2 linked regions of the Mucilaginibacter paludis DSM 18603 genome follow. The protein of the gene in region 1 interacts with the protein of each later gene in a pairwise test. Links are inferred from orthologs where the notes say so. Each region holds a gene or a part of one and is shown on either strand. Other genes may lie near its edges. The genes, in order: abc-f and MUCPA_RS12535.

What was found.
Region 2: the proteins of abc-f (region 1) and MUCPA_RS12535 interact in binary tests that used the Escherichia coli proteins (3 or more experiments, as listed by UniProt). The link is inferred for Mucilaginibacter paludis DSM 18603 from one-to-one orthologs.

The regions. Positions count from the first base shown.
Region 1 is NZ_CM001403.1:5,748,409-5,751,681, reverse strand. What follows is about bases 75-3,019. They hold abc-f (ribosomal protection-like ABC-F family protein), read right to left. Parts: upstream 2,538-3,019; coding sequence 612-2,537; downstream 75-611. Other genes in these bases: MUCPA_RS24145 (EVE domain-containing protein), read right to left, coding at 2,738-3,019; MUCPA_RS24155 (type IX secretion system plug protein), read right to left, coding at 75-170. Also shown: more of MUCPA_RS24155, read right to left, coding at 1-74; more of MUCPA_RS24145, read right to left, coding at 3,020-3,142; MUCPA_RS24140 (sensor histidine kinase), read right to left, coding at 3,243-3,273. UniProt on the Escherichia coli protein: Genetic data indicate it may be involved in ribosome assembly or function.
Region 2 is NZ_CM001403.1:2,984,687-2,988,363, forward strand. The notes cover bases 210-3,558. They hold MUCPA_RS12535 (2-oxoglutarate dehydrogenase E1 component), read right to left. Parts: upstream 3,230-3,558; coding sequence 410-3,229; downstream 210-409. Other genes in these bases: odhB (2-oxoglutarate dehydrogenase complex dihydrolipoyllysine-residue succinyltransferase), read right to left, coding at 210-388. In the rest of the region: more of odhB, read right to left, coding at 1-209; MUCPA_RS12540 (DASH family cryptochrome), read right to left, coding at 3,568-3,677. UniProt on the Escherichia coli protein: E1 component of the 2-oxoglutarate dehydrogenase (OGDH) complex which catalyzes the decarboxylation of 2-oxoglutarate, the first step in the conversion of 2-oxoglutarate to succinyl-CoA and CO(2).

The sequences.
Region 1 (3,273 bases):
GCATCTGTTGATTTGAGGTTGATAGCCGGGAACGATTGTTCTTTGGCGGTATTATAAAACTCGACTGATTTGATGTTTGCCTGGTAGGTGCGGTTATCGTTAATGGCTTGCTGCCCGAAAAGCTTCGCGGTGATGAATAGCAGGATTAAAGGTAGCCGGAGTTTGATCATATTGGGTTAGTTTGCCATTGCTTTGTTTTTCGTCACAAGAGCCGTATAAGTTACTGACAGTCAATATACATCACGTAGTCGGTTTCCGCTATCCCTTCGTCGGTGTCCCCACCGACGACTTCTCACCGGACCAGAAAGCGCTCTCCAAATTGCCAGAGCCGCTCTGTAGGTTCGCCCTGTACGGTTTAGAGATTGCTTCGTCGTTCCTCCTCGCAATGACGACTTCTTATCTTATTGACAGCCAGCATAAAAGCATCATTTCGAGGCACGAAGCAATCGCACGGCGAACATGCCTCCGTGCGATTGCTTCGTACCTCGCAATGACATAGTTTAAGATGCTTTTCAAACGTCATTTCTACTTCTTTCCTACTGGCCGGATCGGTTACCCGCAACGACGTTGGTTTATACTACCGGCAATCAGCTCAATTACCTTTTCTACCCCTACGCTTCCAGTTCCAATATCTGCCCGGCTAAGGCTTCCCAATTTTGCTGGATCAGGTTTAGCTCGTTCTTTTTTTGCTGGTACGAGGCGTTTACTTCTTTCGATTTTGCCGGGTTATTGTAAACACCATCTTCGGCCAGTTTATTTTCCAGCTGCTTTACGGCGGCTTCAAGCTCCGCAATTTTCTCTTCCATTTTAGACAAATCCTGGTTCAGCTTTTTTAACTGTTTGGATTTATCGTCGCCGTGTTGCTGTTGTTTAACGGGTTCGGGCTTTTTCTCTTCCTTTTTAGGCTGAGGGGCCGGTACGGCTGCTTTAGGCTCCAACTTACGTTTAGCCTGCCAAACATCGTACTCGGCATAGTTACCCGGATACACCTTGATTTTATGATCTTCGATAAACCATATCTTGTTGGCTACGTTATCCAGGAAATACCTATCGTGCGAAACGACGATAAAGGTACCCTCGTATTGCTGCAGCGCCTGGATCAATATATTTACCGATTGGATATCCAAGTGGTTGGTGGGCTCATCCAGGATAAGGAAGTTGGCATCGGCGGTTAAGGCTTTAGCCAAGGCCACGCGCGATTTTTCGCCTCCGGATAACACCTTGATCTTTTTAAACACATCATCACCGGTAAACAGGAACGATCCTAAAATAGAGCGCAGCTCGGTATCGGTATGCCTTGGCGCAAAGGATTGCAGTTCTTGCAAGATCTCGCTCTCCAGGTGTAATGATTCCAGTTGGTGCTGGGCAAAAAAGGTTTGGGTTACGTTGTAACCTGTTTCTACCTTACCTTCAAACTGGTTATCGGCACCGGCTACCATCCGCAGCACGGTTGATTTACCACGACCGTTGGCACCTATTAAGGCAATTTTGTCGCCTTTTTCAATCACGGCTTCGGCATCGTTCAAAATTTCGATGGTTGGATAACTCTTGTTGACATGCTCCATCACCACCACGTGCCTGCCCGATTGTTTAGAGAAACGGAAGCTGAAGTTTACCGATGGGTTATCATCATCCACATCCTCAATACGCTCCATCTTATCCAGCATCTTGATACGCGACTGCGCCATTTTAGCTTTGGAAGCCTTGGCACGGAAACGCTCAATCAGCTTTTCTTCTTGCTTAATTTTGGCTTGTTGGTTTTTAAACTCACCTTTTTGTATCTCGCCACGCAGTTGTTTTTCTTCGAGGTAGAAAGAATAATTGCCCGCATACACCGTCAGTTTGCCTTTGCGCGATTCAACGGTGCGGTTAATTACCTTATCTAAAAACCATCTATCGTGCGATACGATAACTACCGCGCCATCAAAGGCCTTTAAATAATCTTCCAGCCATTGGATAGATGGTAAGTCGAGGTGGTTGGTAGGCTCATCCAGCAATAAAATATCCGGGGCTTGCAATAATATTTTGGCCAGCATTACGCGCATGCGCCAGCCTCCCGAAAAGGTGCTTAACTTGCGGTGGGTATCCTCTTCGCTAAAACCTAAACCGGCTAAAATTTCGTGGGCTTTGTATTCTATATTGTAGCCATCAAGGGCCTCAAATTCGCTTTGCCTGTCGCTCAGCTTATGCAGCAAATCTTCGCTGTAATCAGTTTCCAGCTTTTGCAGCAGGCTTTCTATTTCGGTATGCAGCTGATTTTGGCGCTCAAAAGCTTCCATGGCCACGTGCAATATACTTTTATCGGAGGCGTACGAGAGCAGATCCTGGTTGAGGTAACCCATAGCCAGATCCTTAGCTTTTGATATAGTGCCCGATGTAGGTTTATAATCGCCTACAATAATTTTCAGTAGCGTGGTTTTACCGGTTCCATTGGCGCCAATCAGGCCAATTTTTTCTCCGGGTTTTATATGCCAGTTGGCTTCATCGTAAAGGGCCCTTGCACCAATCTCGAACGTAAGGTTGTTAATCGCAATCATTTGCCGCAAAGATAGCAAATTTTAAGAGCCCCCTAACCCCCTGAAGGGGGAATAATTAAAGCACCGGTGTTGAGGTGGGAGTTCTGAGCCGGGAGTTCGAAGTCTTGGGTCGGGAGCCCTAAGTCAAAATTCGGCTCTACGGTCTCAAGGCTAAACACTCCTGACTCAGAACTCAGGACTCCCGGCTCAAGACTCCCAACTCAACTACCCAATTCCAATATCCTATCAAATTCCTCGGCTTTGAGGGGCATTACCGATAGGCGGCCCTGGCGTACCAGGCTGATGTTGGCTAATTGCGGGTCGGCTTTAATTTGTTCCAGGGTGACCGGGTTTTTTATGGTTTCTACCGGCACCAAATCAACTACTACCCAGTTTTTATCGTCGGTGGTGGGGTCCTGGTAAAACGCCTTCACTACTTTGGCAATACCTACAACGGCCTTGCCCTCGTTACTGTGGTAATACAGAACAAGGTCGCCCTCTTTCATTTCCCGCAGGTTGTTACGCGCCTGGTAATTACGCACGCCATCCCAAAAGGTGCGGCCATCCTGGTTAAATTTTTCCCAGCTATATTTTACAGGTTCACTTTTTACGAGCCAATGTTGCATGTTGTGTTTTGTTGGATGATGGGATTTTATCCTCGCCGCAAATTAAATCAATTTATGATACAAATAAAAGGGATTAGCTATTGCCAGCGGTCAGGTAGCATCAGGTAACAGGCAGGGCCAGCGGCAACGAA
Region 2 (3,677 bases), 2.8 Mb from region 1 along the record:
TGATCGACTCGCCAACCGGCGGCACTTTAACCTCAATAGATTTTGCTTCTGCGGCGGGAGCTGCGGGAGCGGATGCCTCAGGCTTTTCTTCCACAGGAGCTGCCGGTGCGCTTGAAGCAGCCACAGCTTGCGGTGCGGGAGCCGATGCGGCACCACCATCCTCTATAGAGCATACAACACCTCCTACAGGTATTACATCACCTTCTTTAGCAATAGTTTTTAAAGTTCCGGCTTTTTCGGCAGTTAGCTCGAATGTAGCCTTATCTGATTCTAATTCGGCAATCACTTCATCCATTTCAACCCTGTCACCATCTTTTTTGATCCATTGTGACAAAGTAACTTCTGTAATTGATTCGCCTACCGGCGGAACCTTGATTTCTAAACTCATAATTTTATTTAGTGTGACAGATTAATCGGCGCTGGTTTCGGCCATCTTTTCGGTGGTCTTTTTGATTGATTTTTTTTGCTCTTCTCCGGCAGGAACGCTAAATGCTTTTCCAACAATGTACAATTGCTGCGAAGTATGTTGCTTAGCATAACCAGTAGCGGTACTGCTGCTTTCCTTACGGGAGATGATATCTAACTGCAAATCGTTATTACGGAATTTGCGGCACATATACGGCCATGCGCCCATGTTTTCCGGTTCTTCCTGAACCCAGATAAACTCTTTGGCATTGCTGTATTTGGCCTTTATTTTCTGCATCGCCTGCACTGGTGTAGGGTATAATTGCTCTACGCGAACAATGGCCACATCCTTACGGGCATCTGTTTGTTGTTTCTCTAACAAATCATAATAAATTTTACCCGAGCAGAAAAGTACGCGCTTAACATCTTTCTCACTCACAAAGGTATCATCTATCAATTCGCGGAATTTGCCTTGTGTAAACTCTTCTAAAGGGGATACGCATTGCGGGTTACGCAATAAACTTTTGGGTGTAAATATAACCAAAGGCTTACGGAACTCGCGGTGCAGCTGGCGGCGCAACACATGGAAAAAGTTTGCCGGCGTTGTGCAATTAGCCACCTGGATATTACTATCAGCGCAAAGCTCCATAAAACGTTCAATACGGGCTGATGAATGCTCCGGGCCTTGACCTTCGTACCCGTGAGGTAGTAGCATCACCAAGCCGTTACCGCGTTGCCATTTGGTTTCGGCACTGGCAATATATTGATCAACTATAATTTGTGCTCCGTTAAAAAAGTCGCCAAACTGAGCTTCCCAAATGGTTAAAGCGTTCGGGTCGGCAAGGGCATAACCATATTCAAAACCTAAAACACCATATTCTGATAGTAGTGAGTTATAAACATCAAACTGGGCTTCGGTGCCCAAGGTATTTAAAGGAGTATATTCCTCTTCAGAATCAACAAGGGTTAATACCGCATGACGGTGAGAGAAGGTACCCCGTTTAACATCCTCGCCGCTTAAACGTACCCGATGATTCTCTTTCAGTAAAGAGCCGTAAGCCATTAATTCGCCCATGGCCCAGTCAAAAACATGTGTTTTCTCAACCATGTTTTTACGCTCTTCAAACAGCTTCTCTATCTTCTTGAAAAACTCCTTATCGCCAGGTAAATTTGTTAAACCCTTACTTATTTCCAGTAATTCTGCTTCTGATACGGATGTATCAGGCGACAAAGCCAATTCTTTTTCGTTAGCGATGTGTAAGCCTTGCCATGCACCGCCGTACATCGGTTTTGTTTCGGTAAAGTGTTCCTCAGCCTTCGATTCGTCAAGCATGGTTTGCAATTGTGCTCGGAAAGTCTTTTCCAACTCCGCAGCAAAAGTAGCACCCACGCTGCCTTGATCTAATAATTTTTGGTTATAGATATCTCTCGGATTAGCGTGCGATTCGATAGCCTTGTACAACAATGGCTGGGTGAACTTAGGCTCATCAGCCTCGTTATGGCCATAACGGCGATAGCATAAAATATCGATAAATACGTCGTCGTGGAAAGTTTGACGGTACTCCATAGCCATGTTGATTACGAAGGCTAAAGCTTCGGCGTCATCACCATTAACGTGAAGCACTGGCGATAATACTGTTTTGGCTACATCAGTACAATAAGTACTTGAGCGGGCATCTTTATAGTTAGTGGTAAAACCTATCTGGTTGTTGATTACCAAATGGATAGTCCCCCCTGTGCGATAGCCATCAAGTTTAGACATTTGCAGCACTTCGTAAACAATGCCCTGGCCTGCAATAGAGGCATCACCGTGTATTAATATAGGAGCGATCTTTTTATAATCGCCATTGTATTTAAAATCAATTTTTGAACGGGTTAAGCCTTCAACCACCGGATCAACCGTTTCCAGGTGAGATGGGTTAGGGCAAAGGCTCAGGTGAACCTTTTTACCGTTTAAGGTTTCAATATCGTTAGAATAACCGAGGTGATATTTTACGTCGCCACCAAAGGATGAATCAGCATCGTAGCTTTTGCCCTGAAACTCAGAAAAAATCTGTTTGTATGATTTTTTCATGATATTGGCCAGCACGTTTAAACGTCCGCGGTGAGCCATACCAATTACAAACTCTTCCAGACCTAAGTCGGCACCTTTTTCTATAACAGAATCCAGGGCGGGGATCAAGGCTTCAGCACCCTCCAGCGAAAAACGTTTCTGGCCCAAAAATTTGGTTCCTAAAAAGTTCTCGAAAACAACAGCCTGGTTGAGCTTATTCAGAATCCGTTTTTTCTCGTCGACAGAAAAATTAGGCGTATTACGTACGCTCTCCATCCTATCCTCAAACCACTTCATTTTTATAGGGTTCCGGATATACCTGTATTCGGCCCCTATCGACTGGCAATAGGTTTGTTCCAGCATATCGCGGATGTCGCGCAATTTGGCGGCACCAAGTCCAATTTCAACACCAGCTGTAAATACAGTATCTAAATCGGCATCACTTAAACCAAATGTTTCAAGCTCTTTACCCGGAAAATATTTACGACGCTCGCGTACCGGATTGGTTTTAGTGAACAAATGACCACGGGCACGGTAGCCATTGATCATGTTAAGCACGTTAATTTCCTTTAAAAAATGTTCGTGAGTTTCGTTACCCGACGCAGGCGCGCTTGTGCTAACTTCGCAAGATTCAGAGCTTTTGCCAAAATCAAAACCTTCAAAAAACTTTTGCCAGCCAAAATCAACCGATTCCGGGTCTTGCTTATATGCTTCGTAAAGTGAGTCGATATAGGCCGCGTTGCCGCTATTTAGATAAGTGAGACGATCCATGAAAATATAAATCAGTAAAACAGTGCAAAATTAAAACATAAAAGCCACAAAAAGGAAATATCTTTCATTTAAGTCAATTGTTTTCAAGCAAGGATTAAGAACGGACCATTTGCTCCAATCAAAAAAATGAACAGCCGAATACAAAACCTAAAATGAGATAACACATTAAATAGCAATGCAGCAATATTTGTTTGCTATTGGTGGTGAAATATATTGCGAATATACTGAGTGAGTAAAGATATGCCCTCAATAGCGACAGCTATTAAACCGATGATCAGGGTGTACTCTTCGAAGGAATTCATGGCCTGTTTTGTTGTATTTATATTAAAACGCCGGGCTTAAGCAAATAGTGTAGCGCCCTTGTCATTTATTGACGTGACCGCCAGGTTGATGATCAATTTTGGATAGTTAACCCCCAATTCAACTTTATAAAGCTTAAGGTCGGCCT